Regions from separate parts of the Streptomyces sp. DSM 41931 genome, predicted to be linked through region 1. Evidence: riboswitches for the same ligand, from Rfam matches in the RefSeq annotation. Region 1 holds a riboswitch; the other holds the start of a gene.
What was found. A riboswitch is a leader RNA that binds a small molecule or an ion and turns the genes downstream of it on or off. The one in region 1 is predicted to bind glycine.
Positions count from the first base shown of each region.

Region 1 (7,006 bases):
GAACGCGGACCGGCCCCTCAGCACTCGATGATGTTCACCGCGAGCCCGCCCCGCGCCGTCTCCTTGTACTTCACCGACATGTCCGCCCCGGTCTCCTTCATGGTCTTGATGACCTTGTCCAGGGACACCTTGTGCGAGCCGTCGCCGCGCATCGCCATCCGGGCGGCGGTCACCGCCTTCACCGCGGCCATGCCGTTGCGCTCGATGCACGGGATCTGCACCAGGCCGCCGACGGGGTCGCAGGTCAGGCCCAGGTTGTGCTCCATGCCGATCTCGGCCGCGTTCTCCACCTGCTCGGGGGAGCCGCCCAGCACCTCCGCCAGCGCGCCCGCCGCCATCGAGCAGGCGGAGCCCACCTCGCCCTGGCAGCCGACCTCGGCGCCGGAGATGGAGGCGTTCTCCTTGAAGAGCATGCCGATGGCGCCCGCCGCGAGCAGGAAGCGGACCACGCCCTCCTCGTCGGCGCCCGGCACGAAGTTCATGTAGTAGTGCAGGACGGCCGGGATGATGCCGGCCGCGCCGTTCGTCGGGGCCGTGACGACCCGGCCGCCGGCCGCGTTCTCCTCGTTCACCGCCATCGCGTAGAGGGTGATCCACTCCATCGCGAGCGCCTGGGGGTCGCCCTCGGAGCGCAGCTTGCGGGCGGTGGTGGCGGCCCGGCGGCGGACCTTCAGTCCGCCCGGCAGGATGCCCTCGCGGGACATGCCCCGCTCCACGCAGGCCCGCATCACGCGCCAGATCTCCAGCAGCCCTTCGCGGATCTCCTCCTCGGTCCGCCAGGCGCGCTCGTTCTCCAGCATCAGCGCGGAGATCGACAGGCCGGTCTCCTGGGTGAGGCGCAGCAGCTCGTCACCCGTGCGGAAGGGGTACTTCAGCACGGTGTCGTCGAGCTTGATCCGGTCCGCGCCCACCGCGTCCTCGTCGACGACGAAACCGCCGCCCACCGAGTAGTACGTCTTGGCCAGCAGCTCGGCGCCGGAGGAGTCGTACGCCCACAGCGTCATGCCGTTGGCGTGGTAGGGGAGCGCCTTGCGGCGGTGCAGCACCAGGTCGTCGTCGAAGGAGAAGCCGATCTCGTGCTCGCCGAGCAGCCGCAGCCGCCCGCCGTCCTTGATCTTCTCCACCCGCTCGTCGGCCGACTCCACGTCCACCGTGCGCGGCGAGTCGCCCTCCAGGCCCAGCAGCACCGCCTTGGGCGTGCCGTGGCCGTGCCCGGTGGCGCCCAGGGAGCCGTACAGCTCCGCCCGCACCGAGGCGACGGAGTCCAGAAGGTCCTCGTTGCGCAGCCGCCGGGCGAACATCCGGGCCGCCCGCATCGGGCCGACCGTGTGCGAGCTGGACGGGCCGATGCCGATCGAGAACAGGTCGAAGACCGAGATGGCCACGGGAGGACTCCTCAGGGTTCGGCGGACGACGCTGTCCACCGGGGAAGGGCGGTTCGGTGGGCCGGGCGGGGTGGTGAATCGTTCATGCGCTGCATGGTGCGGGGCACCGCGCCCACCGACCCAGTGTGCGCGATGCCCCGTAGGTCCGTACAAAAAGCGGACGGAACTACCGCAGACCGGGGTACAGCGGGTGCTTCGCGGCCAGCGCCGCGACCCGGCCCCGGAGCGCCTCGGCGTCGTACGACGGCTTCAGCGCCTGAGCGATCACGTCCGCGACCTCGGCGAAGTCCTCGGCCGTGAAGCCGCGGGTGGCGAGGGCGGGCGTGCCGATGCGCAGGCCCGAGGTGACCATCGGCGGGCGCGGGTCGTTCGGGATCGCGTTCCGGTTCACGGTGATCCCGACCTCGTGCAGCCGGTCCTCGGCCTGCTGGCCGTCCAGCTCCGAGTTCCGGAGGTCCACCAGGACGAGGTGCACGTCCGTGCCGCCGGACAGCACGTCCACGCCCACGGCCTTCACGTCGTCCCGCACCAGACGCTCGGCGAGGATGCGCGCGCCCTCCAGGGTGCGGCGCTGGCGCTCCTTGAACTCCTCCGAGGCGCAGACCTTGAAGGCGACCGCCTTGGCGGCGACCACGTGCTCCAGCGGACCGCCCTGCTGGCCGGGGAACACCGCGGAGTTGATCTTCTTGGCCAGCTCGGCCGTGGAGAGGATCACACCGCCGCGCGGACCGCCGAGGGTCTTGTGCGTGGTGGTGGTCACCACGTGGGCGTGCGGCACCGGGTTCGGGTGCAGGCCCGCGGCGACCAGACCGGCGAAGTGCGCCATGTCGACCATCAGGTACGCGCCGACCTCGTCGGCGATCCGGCGGAACGCGGCGAAGTCCAGCTGACGCGGGTACGCCGACCAGCCGGCCACGATCAGCTTCGGCTTGTTCTCCTTGGCGAGGCGCTCGACCTCGGCCATGTCGACCTGGCCGTCGTCGCCCACGTGGTAGGCGACCACGTTGTAGAGCTTGCCGGAGAAGTTGATCTTCATGCCGTGGGTCAGGTGCCCGCCGTGCGCGAGGTTCAGACCCATGATCGTGTCGCCCGGCTTGAGCAGCGCGAACATCGCGGCCGCGTTGGCCTGGGCGCCCGAGTGCGGCTGGACGTTGGCGTGCTCGGCGCCGAACAGCTCCTTCACCCGGTCGATGGCGATCTGCTCGATCACGTCGACGTGCTCGCAGCCGCCGTAGTAGCGGCGGCCGGGGTAGCCCTCTGCGTACTTGTTGGTGAGGACCGAGCCCTGGGCCTCCATGACCGCGACCGGGGCGAAGTTCTCCGAGGCGATCATCTCGAGGGTGGACTGCTGCCGGTGCAGCTCGGCGTCGACCGCGGCGGCCACCGCCGGGTCGAGCTCGTGCAGAGGCGTGTTCAGAAGCGACATACGGCTACGGCTCCTCAGCCCGCGATGAACGCGTCGTACTCGGCGGCGGACAGCAGGTCGGCCGGCTCGTCGGTGACCCGCACCTTGAACAGCCAGCCGCCCTCGAAGGGGGCCGAGTTCACCAGCGCCGGGTCGTTCACCACGTCCTCGTTGACCTCGGTGACCTCGCCGGAGACGGGGGAGTACAGGTCGCTGACGGACTTGGTGGACTCCAGCTCGCCGCAGGTCTCGCCCGCGCTCACCGTGTCACCGACCTCGGGGAGCTGGACGAAGACCACGTCGCCGAGCGCGTTGGCCGCGTGCTCCGTGATGCCGACCGTCGACACGCCGTCCTCGGCGGCCGACAGCCACTCGTGCTCCTTGCTGTAGCGCAGCTGCTGGGGGTTGCTCATGGCCTGAATTCTCCTGTACGCGGGAAACTGCTGATGACGGGGAGGGAGCGCGAAGCGGCCGGACGGGTGGGACCCCCGTGCCGCGGTGGCGCGAAAGCCGCCCGGAGGCCGGCTACGACGGTGTCACTTCTGCCGCTTGTAGAACGGCAGCGCCACGACGTCGTACGGCTCGTGGCTGCCGCGGATGTCCACACCGACGCCCTCGGCGCCCGGCTCCGCGTGGCGCGCGTCGACGTAGGCCATGGCGATCGGCCTGCCCAGGGTGGGGGAGGGGGCGCCGGAGGTGACCTCGCCGATCTTCTCGCCGCCGGCCACCACCGCGTACCCGGCGCGCGGCACCCGGCGGCCGTGGGCGACCAGGCCGACCAGGACGCGCGGCGGGTTCTGCGCGGCGCGCTCGGCGGCCTCGGCGAGGGCGGCGCGGCCCACGAAGTCGCCCTCCTTCTCGAACTTCACCACCCGGCCCAGACCGGCGTCGAACGGCGTGAGGGAGGTGCTCAGCTCGTTGCCGTACAGCGGCATGCCCGCCTCCAGGCGGAGCGTGTCCCGGCAGGACAGACCGCACGGCACCAGCCCGTGGGCCTCGCCCGCCTTGGTCAGCGCCTGCCACAGCTCCACCGCGTGCTCCGGCTTCACGAACAGCTCGAAGCCGTCCTCGCCGGTGTAGCCGGTGCGGGCGATGAGCGCGGGGACCCCGGCCACGGTGCCGGGCAGTCCGGCGTAGTACTTCAGGCCGTCCAGGTCGGCGTCGGTGAGGCTCTTGAGGATCGCCGGGGACTCGGGGCCCTGCACGGCCAGCAGCGCGTAGGCGTCGCGGTCGTCGCGCACCTCGGCGTCGAAGCCCGCGGCCCGCTCGGTCAGCGCGTCCAGCACCACCTGGGCGTTGGAGGCGTTGGCCACGACCATGTACTCGGTCTCGCCGAGCCGGTAGACGATCAGGTCGTCCAGGATGCCGCCGTCCTCACGGCAGATCATCGTGTAGCGGGCGCGGCCCGGCTTCACGCCCGAGATGTTGCCGACCAGCGCGTGGTCCAGCAACGCGGCGGCCTGCGGGCCGGTGACCGTGATCTCGCCCATGTGCGAGAGGTCGAAGAGGCCGGCCTTCGTGCGCACGGCGTTGTGCTCGTCGCGCTCGGAGCCGTAGCGCAGGGGCATGTCCCAGCCGGCGAAGTCGGTCATCGTCGCGCCGAGCGACCGATGCAGGGCATCGAGCGCGGTGCGGCGGGGTTCGGTACTGCTCATCGGTCGGTCTCCCAGGGCGATGGGGGTCCCTCCCATGCGAGGTCGTCCGAGCATGGGGGAGGCGAGGTCGTTCCTCCCCATCTGTCATCGGAACCTGAGAGGTTCGCCATGACCACCGCCGGAGGGAGGTCAGGACTTGCACCTTGGGTGGGGCCACCGGAGCACTGCGACGGCGGCCCGCTTTTCAGATGTGCCTCGCCCGCGCGGTAACGGTGCCTGAGAGATTCAAGGGAGGGACTTGCTCCTTCGGCGCCCCGGCGGCACACGGTGCCGGGGACTCTCCCGCGCGGATTCAAACGGCCGGTATGCAGTTGGCGCGCACATCATTGCACGCATCGCGGGACACCGGCAGGGGGACCCTTGCCGGGGGTGCACCGTTCGTGCAGGCTCGGTCACAGGGAGCTGTGACAGGCCTGTATCGGTATGAGCACGCAACCGAGGCGACCTGGCATTACCTTCTCTTTACACGCGGCGGGGATCGGACCTCCATATCCGGCCCCAGGGGGAGGACGACCACGGTGAACAGGCCCACGGCGTACGCCGGCACCACAGGCGTGGCGCTGCCGCCGCAGCACGCGGACCGGCCCGGCGGCGCCCGCGGCGCGACGCCCGCCCCCCTCGTCCAGGACCTGCGCGCCCGCTCGGGACGCAGCCCGCGCGCCCTGCTCTTCGGCCCCCGCGACCTCGTCGTCGTCACCGGACTGCCCGGCAGCGGAAAGTCCACGCTGATGCGGCGCGCGGTGCACGGCGACCGCGTCGACTCCCAGGACGCCCGCGACCGCTGGGACCGCCGTATGCCCCGTCTGCTGCCGTACGCGGCCTACCGCCCGCTGGTCCGGCTCACCCACTACGCGGGACTGCGCCGGGTGCTGCGCTCCGGCCGGCCGGTCGTCGTGCACGACTGCGGCACCCAGACCTGGGTGCGGCGCTGGCTGGCCCGCGAGGCCCGCCGCCGCGGGGCCGCGCTGCACCTGCTGGTGCTGGACGTCGCGCCCGAAGAGGCTCTGGCCGGGCAGCTGGAGCGGGGCCGCGGCGTCTCGCGCTACGCCTTCCGCCGGCACCGCACGGCGTGCGGCCGGCTGCTGGACGCGGTGGAGTCCGGCCGGGTGCCGGAGGGCTGCGCCTCGGCGGTGCTCGTCGACCGGGACGCCGCCAACGCCCTGCGCCGGATCGGCTTCACCGGCTGACCGGCTAGCCTTTCCGCCAAGCAGTGGCATCAGGCAGACGGTGGGCGACAGATGGACTTCCCGGCGGACATCCCGGACCGGACGCACTTCCACCCGCACGGCGGGTGGCCCGGCAACGAACTGGAGGAGGCGCTCTCCGCCTCCCTCGGCGTCCCCTCGGCGGGAGCACGGATCGTCGAGGTCCTCGGCCGCAGCTTCCTCTGGGTGCCGCTGCCGAGCGGCGGCGGCCCGCACAGCGGCCCCCTCGACCTGCCCACCATGGAACTGGACGGCCAGGCGTATGTGCCGGTCTTCAGCTCCGAGGAGCAGTTCCGGCAGGTCGTCGGCTCCCACATGGGCTGCACCGTCGCGCCCGCCGTGGAGTTCGCCCGCGGACTGCCCCCGCAGGCCGGCATCGTGGTCAACCCGGGCGGCACGGTCGCCGTCCCGCTGCCGCCGGCCGCGGTGGCCGACCTGTGCCGGGCCGGGCGCTCCCCGCTGGACGGTCCCGCGAGCGGCGGCCGCGTCCGGCTGTTCGAGCCGGACTGGCAGGACGACCCGGTGGACTTCCTCGCCGCGGCCTCGCAGGAGTTCGACTCCCTCGGCGTGGTGGCGACCGCCCGCCGCTGCCTGGCCGCCGTCGAGACGGCAGACCCGGTGCTGTTCGTCGGCGTGGAGCTGCTGCACTGGGAGGGCGACCCCCGCGCGCTGCCGCTGGACGCCCTCGGCCGGGCCCTTGGCCGCAGCCCCGCCCGCTGGCCGGTCAGCCTCGTCGTCCTCGACGTGGCCCAGGACCCGGTCGCCGACTGGCTGCGCGCCAAGGTCCGCCCCTTCTACCAGCGCGCCTGACGCGCCCCCCGATCCGCCGCATGCCCTCGCCTTCCGCGCACTGACCGCAGACCGCCGGAGGCCGTCGGCTTAAGCTAGGAGCATTGGCCGGCAGGGTGTTGTACGGAGGGGCGATACAAGTGAGCGCTGGCACCGCGGCGGCCGGACAGGTCGAGCACATGCTGCGCCAGGTGACGCCCGGGCGTTACGACGCCTACGAGGCCTTGCTGCGCGCCCTCGCCACCCCCTCGTCCGGCCGGGTCTGGATGCTGCTCTGGCACGGCCAGGCCGGCTCGCCCGACGCCCAGTACGGGACCATGGAGGTCGAAGGGCACGGCTACGCGCCCTGTGTGACCTCCGCCCAGGAGCTGTCCGCCAGCGGCTGGAACCGCTCGTACGAGGTGGTCGACGGCCTGGAGGTGGCCCGCGCGCTCTACCCGGACCGCTACGGCCTCTGGCTCAACCCGCACGCGCCCGGCGGGGGCGTCGGCATCCCCTGGCTGGACCTGCGCCGCATCGCCGGCGGACTCGACCAGCAGCCCGCCGGGCCGCTGCGGCTGTCCGAAC
Region 1 covers NZ_CP189902.1:5,015,893-5,022,898, forward strand. The annotation lists gene ACP7TJ_RS23280 (lonely Cys domain-containing protein) at 1-2, shown strand, start outside; gene ACP7TJ_RS23285 (L-serine ammonia-lyase) at 18-1,385, opposite strand; gene glyA (serine hydroxymethyltransferase) at 1,552-2,811, opposite strand; gene gcvH (glycine cleavage system protein GcvH) at 2,826-3,203, opposite strand; gene gcvT (glycine cleavage system aminomethyltransferase GcvT) at 3,327-4,445, opposite strand; glycine riboswitch at 4,517-4,639, opposite strand; glycine riboswitch at 4,640-4,740, opposite strand; gene ACP7TJ_RS23305 (AAA family ATPase) at 4,964-5,632, shown strand; gene ACP7TJ_RS23310 (enhanced serine sensitivity protein SseB) at 5,684-6,460, shown strand; gene ACP7TJ_RS23315 (enhanced serine sensitivity protein SseB C-terminal domain-containing protein) at 6,580-7,006, shown strand, end outside.

Region 2 (7,006 bases), 4.1 Mb from region 1:
CTCTCCCCGGAGGCGCAGGCGGCCGTCGACGCGCTGCCGGTGGGCTCCGCCCTGCTGGTCGTGCGCCGCGGGCCGAACTCGGGCAGCCGCTTCCTGCTGGACGGCGACCTGACCACGGCCGGGCGTCACCCGCAGAGCGACATCTTCCTCGACGACGTGACGGTCTCCCGCCGCCATGTGGAGTTCCGTCGCAGCCCGGACGGCTCGTTCACGGTCGCCGACGTCGGCAGCCTGAACGGCACCTACGTCAACCGCGAGCGGATCGACCAGGTCGCCCTGTCCAACGGCGACGAGGTGCAGATCGGCAAGTACCGGCTGGTCTTCTACGCGAGCCAGCGGAGCTACTGACCTCCCCGGACGCGGTCCCGGGGGACTCCAGGAAGGGTCCATGCTGCAGACACCGAGCGGCGGTGCCGGCGACGGCGCCGCCGCCACGGACACCGGACTGCTGAGCATCGGTGCGGTGCTGAGCGTGCTGCGCGAGGAGTTCCCCGAGGTCACCATCTCCAAGATCCGCTTCCTGGAGTCGGAAGGGCTCGTCGAGCCACGCCGCACCCCGTCGGGGTACCGCAAGTTCAGCGCGGAGGACGTCGAGCGCCTCGGCCATGTGCTGCGCATGCAGCGCGACCACTATCTGCCGCTCAAGGTGATCCGGGAGCACCTGGCGGCCATGGAGCGCGGTGAGGCCCCGCCGCTGCCGGCGCTGAGCCGTCCGGGTGACGGCGAGGACCCCGCCGAGTGCGTCCTGGAGAAGCCCACGGCGGCCCGGATCGGGCGCTGCCAGCTGCTCGCCGCCGCCGGGGTGGACGAGCAGCGGCTCGCCGAGTGGGAGTCGTACGGCCTGCTCGTCCCGGTGGGGGACGGGGTGTACGACGCGGAGGCGGTCACCGTCGCCGGGCTGCTCATGGAACTGGGGCGGTACGGGATCGAGCCCCGCCATCTGCGGGCCATGAAGGCGGCCGCCGAGCGGGAGGCCGGGCTGGTGGAGCAGGTCGTCGCGCCGCTGCGGCGCCACCGCAACCCGCAGACCAGGGCGCATGCCGAAGACCGCACCAAGGAACTGGCCGGTCTCACCATGAAGCTGCACGCGGCGCTGGTGCGGTCGGCGCTCGGGGTGCGGCTGCCCTGAGGACCCTCGAGAAGCAGCACAGGGCCGCCGGATCGGCCACCCGATCCCGGCCCGACTACCCAAACGTCCCGGGCACGGCCTAGGGTTGCTGTGTGAACGAGCTCGATGTCGTAGGTGTCCGGGTGGAAATGCCCTCCAACCAACCGATCGTGCTGTTGCGTGAAGTGGGCGGCGACCGCTACCTCCCCATCTGGATCGGCCCCGGGGAGGCGACGGCCATCGCCTTCGCCCAGCAGGGCATGGCGCCCGCACGGCCGCTGACCCACGACCTGTTCAAGGACGTGCTGGAGGCCGTGGGACAGGAGCTCACGGAAGTGCGCATCACCGACCTGCGCGAAGGCGTGTTCTACGCCGAGCTGGTCTTCGCCAGCGGTGTCGAGGTGAGCGCCCGCCCCTCCGACGCCATAGCTCTCGCCCTGCGTACGGGGACCCCGATCTACGGAAGCGACACGGTGCTGGACGACGCCGGCATCGCCATTCCGGACGAGCAGGAGGACGAGGTGGAGAAGTTCCGCGAGTTCCTCGACCAGATCTCGCCCGAGGACTTCGGGAGCAGCAACCAGTGAGCCGTTTCCCGCGGACCTGGCGTCGGTCGCGGCCCGCGCCGAGAACATTCGGCTAGCCTTTCCCCGCGACGGGGTACGGGAAACCACTCTTAGGGTGATTATCACTCGGCGTGCCGAGTGTGGCGATCGTTGACGCACCCTTGGTGACTGCCTACCGTCGAGGAGGCAGGTCAAGGACGGAGGTCGGCGTGAGAAGCAGCGGCGACGGTACGGCGGGGGGTGCCCCCGGACGCGTTTTCGGGGCGGGCGGGCCGTATCCTCCCCAGAGCTCTCCGCTCCGCTCGGGCGGGGGCCATCCCGCGCGCGGCGGTGCGATCGAGCCCGCTCCGCAGCGACCGACGGCCGTTCCGAGCGGTGGAGGGGCGGCGGCCATGGCGACCGAGGAGATCGGCTACCGGGGGCCCACGGCCTGCGCCGCGGCCGGCATCACCTACCGCCAGCTCGACTACTGGGCGCGCACGGGGCTGGTCGAGCCGAGCGTGCGCCCCGCCCACGGGTCCGGCACACAGCGGCTGTACAGCTTCCGCGACGTCGTCGTGCTGAAGATCGTGAAGCGGTTCCTGGACACCGGCGTGTCCCTGCAGAACATCCGCACCGCCGTCCAGCACCTGCGCGAGCGCGGCTTCAGCGACCTGGAGCGCATGACGCTGATGAGCGACGGCGCGACGGTCTACGAGTGCACGTCGCCCGACGAGGTCCACGCCCTGCTGCAGGGCGGCCAGGGCGTCTTCGGCATCGCCGTGGGCGTGGTGTGGCGGGACGTCGAGAGCGCGCTGTCGCAGCTGCACGGCGAGCGTGTCGACACGGGGGAGACCCTGATCGGCCACAACCCGATGGACGAGCTGGCCCGGCGCAGGAACCGCGCGGTCTGAGCCCGCGCCGCGCGGGGCCCGGCCCGACGAGGACGTTGTCAGTGGCGTAGGGCAGCATCGGAGATGTGAGATCCGCTCCCACGATCCTGCATCTCGACATGGATGCCTTCTACGCCTCGGTGGAGCAGGCGTCCAAGCCGAGTCTGCGCGGCAAGGCCGTGATCGTGGGCGGTCTCGGGCCTCGTGGCGTGGTCGCCACCGCCTCATACGAGGCGCGCGTGCTGGGCGTGCACTCCGCGATGCCCATGTCCCAGGCCCGGCGGCTCGCGCCGAACGCCGCGTATCTGGTGCCCCGGTTCGCGCTGTACCGCTCGATCAGCGACCAGGTGATGGCGCTGCTGCGCGCCCTGTCGCCCCTGGTGGAGCCGCTCAGCCTCGACGAGGCGTTCGTCGATCTGGAGGCCGGGGGCACGGCGTGGGACGAGCGGTCGGCGCGGCTGGCCGGCACGAAGCTGCGCGCCGACATCCGCGCGGTCACGGGACTGACCGGCTCCGTGGGGCTGGCCGCCTCCAAGATGCTGGCGAAGATCGCCTCGGAGGAGGCGAAGCCGGACGGGCTGGTCGTGATCGAGCCCGGCACCGAGCGCGCGATGCTGGAGCCGATGCCGGTGCGGACCCTCCCGGGTGTCGGACCCGCCACCGGCGACCATCTGCGGCGGGCCGGCATCCACACGGTCGGCGAGATCGCCGAGGCGGGCGAGGACGAACTGGTGCGGCTGCTGGGCAAGGCGCACGGGCACGCGCTGTACGCGATGGCGCTGGCCCGCGACGACCGGCCCGTCGTCGCCGAGCGCGAGACGAAGTCGGTGTCCGTCGAGGACACGTACGACGTGGACATCCACGACCGGGTGCGAGTCGGCCTGGAGGTGCAGCGGCTCGCCGACCGCTGCGTGCGCAGGCTGCGCGGCGCGGGGCTGTCCGGACGCACCATCGTGCTGAAGGTGCGGCGGTACGACTTCTCCACGCTGACCCGGTCCGAGACGCTGCGGGGCCCCACCGACGACCCGGCCGTCGTCCGGGAGGCGGCTGCGCGGCTGCTGGACTCGGTGGACACCACGGGCGGCGTACGGCTGCTGGGCGTCGGCGTCAGCGGGCTGGCGGACTACACGCAGGAGGACCTGTTCGCCCAGGCGGCGGGCGGTGCGGGGGAGGAGACGCCGGAGGGCGAGGAACCCGAGACGGCGCCCGAGCCGCGCCCGGAGACCCCCGCCGAGCGGCGCTGGCCCGCGGGCCACGACGTCCGGCACGCCGAGCACGGGCACGGGTGGGTGCAGGGCAGCGGACTGGGCCGCGTGACGGTCCGCTTCGAGACCCCCGGCTCGGCGCCGGGCCGTGTGAAGACGTTTCGCGTCGACGACCCGGCGCTCGAGCCCGCGGACCCGCTGCCGTTGGTGGACGATCCACCGGACCTGCTCGAGACGACGACCCGGGGGACACCGGACGCGCCGTCGCGGCCTCGGCCGCTGGAAGCCTGACCCGCTGCCGGTGGAGCCGGCCACCCGCCGTGGGCGAGGGTGGTGCAGATCGCCGCGGGCCGGCCCAGGCACAGGTTCCGAGAGACCGCCGCCCCCGGTGGCGTCAGGCGTGTCCCTCCTGGCCCGCCAGCTTGCCGAAGTCGCGGTCCGGGAGCGGGGGAGGGAAGGCCACGTCCAGGCCGTAGTGGTGGTACAGCTGGAGCTCCTGCTCCGGGGACAGATGGCGGCCGACGCCGAAGTCGGGGGCGTCCTTGATGAGGGACCGTTCGAACGGCACGTGCAGGGCCCCGTCGACCAGCTCGCTGGGCTCCAGGGGCACGAAGGCGTCCCGGCTGAACAGGCCGGTGCGTATCGCCGCCCACTCCGGCACACCGGTGGCGTCGTCGAGGTAGACCTCGTCGATCGTGCCGATGCGGGTGCCGTTGCGGTCGTACGCCTTGCGGCCGATGAGGTGACGCGGGTCGATGTCGGTCTGCACAGGCCCTCCACTCCTCGCGAGTCATCCGTTAGCACCACAAAACGGCACAATCGGCGGAACGGCCACTCGAAGGCCGGGGTCCGGACCTCGCTGGTAGGCTGGCAACGGCCGCTGATCCCGTGCGGGAGAGTCCTCCAGGCACCACCGGAGGCGCCGAAGGAGCAAATCCTCCCCGGAATCTCTCAGGCACACGTACCGCACGGACGAGGTCACTCTGGAAAGCAGGGCGGGTGTCGACGGCTTCCGCTCTCACCGACGGTGAAAACCGGACCGCCCTCGGCGTTCCGGTGAAACTCTCAGGTTGAGATGACAGAGGGGGAGGCCGTCCGGGCACCTGCGCCGTGGTGCCCCTCGAAGGTCGTCGGACCAGGAGGCCTCCTCAATGACTGCCCCCCGCACCCCGCTCTCCGAGCTCGAACAGGGAATCCCCTTCGAGCAGCGCCACATCGGCCCCGACCACGAGGCCCGGGCGAAGATGCTGGCCCAGGTGGGCTACGGCTCGCTCGACGAGCTGACCGCCGCCGCCGTGCCCGACGTGATCAAGAACGCCGACGCGCTGGACCTGCCGGGCGCCCGCAGCGAGGCCGAGGTGCTCGCCGAGCTGCGCGCCCTCGCCGGCCGCAACCAGGTCCTCGGCTCCATGATCGGCCTGGGCTACTACGGCACGTTCACCCCGCCCGTCATCCTGCGCAACGTCATGGAGAACCCCGCCTGGTACACGGCGTACACGCCGTACCAGCCGGAGATCTCGCAGGGCCGGCTCGAGGCGCTGCTGAACTTCCAGACGATGGTCGCCGATCTCACCGGCCTGCCCACGTCCGGCGCCTCCCTGCTCGACGAGGGCACCGCGGCCGCCGAGGCGATGGCGCTGTCCCGGCGCATGGGCAAGAACAAGAAGGGCCTCTTCCTGGTCGACGCGGACGCCCTGCCGCAGACCGTCGCCGTGATCGAGACCCGCGCCGAGCCGACCGGCGTCGAGGTCGTCGTCGCCGACCTGAGCGACGGCATCCCCGCCGAGCTCGACGGCCGTGAGATCAACGGCGTCCTGATCCAGTACCCGGGCGCGTCCGGCGCCGTCCGGCACATCAAGCCGGTGATCGACCAGGCACACGAGCGCGGCGCGCTCGTCACCGTCGCCGCCGACCTGCTCGCCCTCACCCTGCTGAAGTCCCCCGGCGAGCTGGGCGCGGACATCGCGGTGGGCACCACGCAGCGCTTCGGCGTCCCCATGGGCTTCGGCGGACCGCACGCCGGCTACATGGCCGTCCAGGACAAGATGGCCCGCAGCCTGCCCGGCCGCCTCGTCGGCGTCTCCGTCGACGCCGACGGCAACAAGGCCTACCGCCTGGCCCTGCAGACGCGTGAGCAGCACATCCGCCGCGAGAAGGCCACCAGCAACATCTGCACCGCGCAGGTGCTGCTCGCCGTCATGGCCGGCATGTACGCCGTTTACCACGGCCCCGAGGGCCTGCGGACCATCGCCCGCCGCACCCACCGCTACGCCGCGATCCTCGCCGAGGGCCTGCGCTCCGGCGGCGCCGAGGTGGTCCACGGCTCCTACTTCGACACCCTCACCGTGCGGGTCGCCGGGCGGGCCCCCGAGGTCGTCGCCGCCGCCCGTGACCACGGCGTCAACCTGCGCCTCGTCGACGCCGACACCGTCTCCGTCGCCTGCGACGAGACCACCACCCGCGACCAGGTCTCCGCCGTGTGGCGCGCCTTCGGCGTGCAGGCCGATGTCGAGGCGCTGGACGCCTCCGCGTCCGACGCCCTGCCGGAGGCGCTGCTGCGCACCGACGACTACCTCACCCACCCGGTGTTCCACCAGCACCGCTCCGAGACGGCCATGCTGCGCTACCTGCGCCGCCTCGCCGACCGCGACTACGCGCTGGACCGCGGCATGATCCCGCTGGGCTCCTGCACCATGAAGCTCAACGCGACCACCGAGATGGAGCCGGTCACCTGGCCCGAGTTCGGCCAGCTGCACCCGTTCGTCCCGGCCGAGCAGGCCGAGGGCTATCTCACGCTCATCCGCGAGCTGGAGGACCGTCTCGCCGAGGTCACCGGCTACGACAAGGTGTCCCTCCAGCCCAACGCCGGCTCCCAGGGCGAGCTGGCCGGTCTGCTCGCCGTCCGCGGCTACCACCGCGCCAACGGCGACGAGCAGCGCACCGTCTGCCTGATCCCGTCCTCCGCGCACGGCACCAACGCCGCGTCCGCCGTGATGGCCGGCATGAAGGTCGTCGTCGTCAGGACCGCCGAGAACGGCGAGGTCGACGTCGAGGACCTGCGCGCCAAGATCGAGCAGCACCGCGACGAGCTGGCCGTGCTGATGATCACGTACCCGTCGACGCACGGCGTGTTCGAGGAGCACGTCGCCGACATCTGCGCCCAGGTGCACGAGGCCGGCGGCCAGGTGTACGTCGACGGCGCCAACCTCAACGCCCTGGTCGGCCTGGCCAAGCCGGGCCACTTCGGCGGCGACG
Region 2 covers NZ_CP189902.1:927,854-934,859, reverse strand. The annotation lists gene ACP7TJ_RS04540 (FHA domain-containing protein) at 1-348, shown strand, start outside; gene ACP7TJ_RS04535 (MerR family transcriptional regulator) at 389-1,129, shown strand; gene ACP7TJ_RS04530 (bifunctional nuclease family protein) at 1,222-1,695, shown strand; gene ACP7TJ_RS04525 (MerR family transcriptional regulator) at 1,884-2,567, shown strand; gene ACP7TJ_RS04520 (DNA polymerase IV) at 2,633-4,042, shown strand; gene ACP7TJ_RS04515 (PRC-barrel domain-containing protein) at 4,146-4,520, opposite strand; glycine riboswitch at 4,633-4,728, shown strand; gene gcvP (aminomethyl-transferring glycine dehydrogenase) at 4,903-7,006, shown strand, end outside.
Region 2: it holds a riboswitch for glycine, as region 1 does, so the genes downstream of both, gcvP (aminomethyl-transferring glycine dehydrogenase) here and gcvT (glycine cleavage system aminomethyltransferase GcvT) in region 1, are expected to answer to the same signal.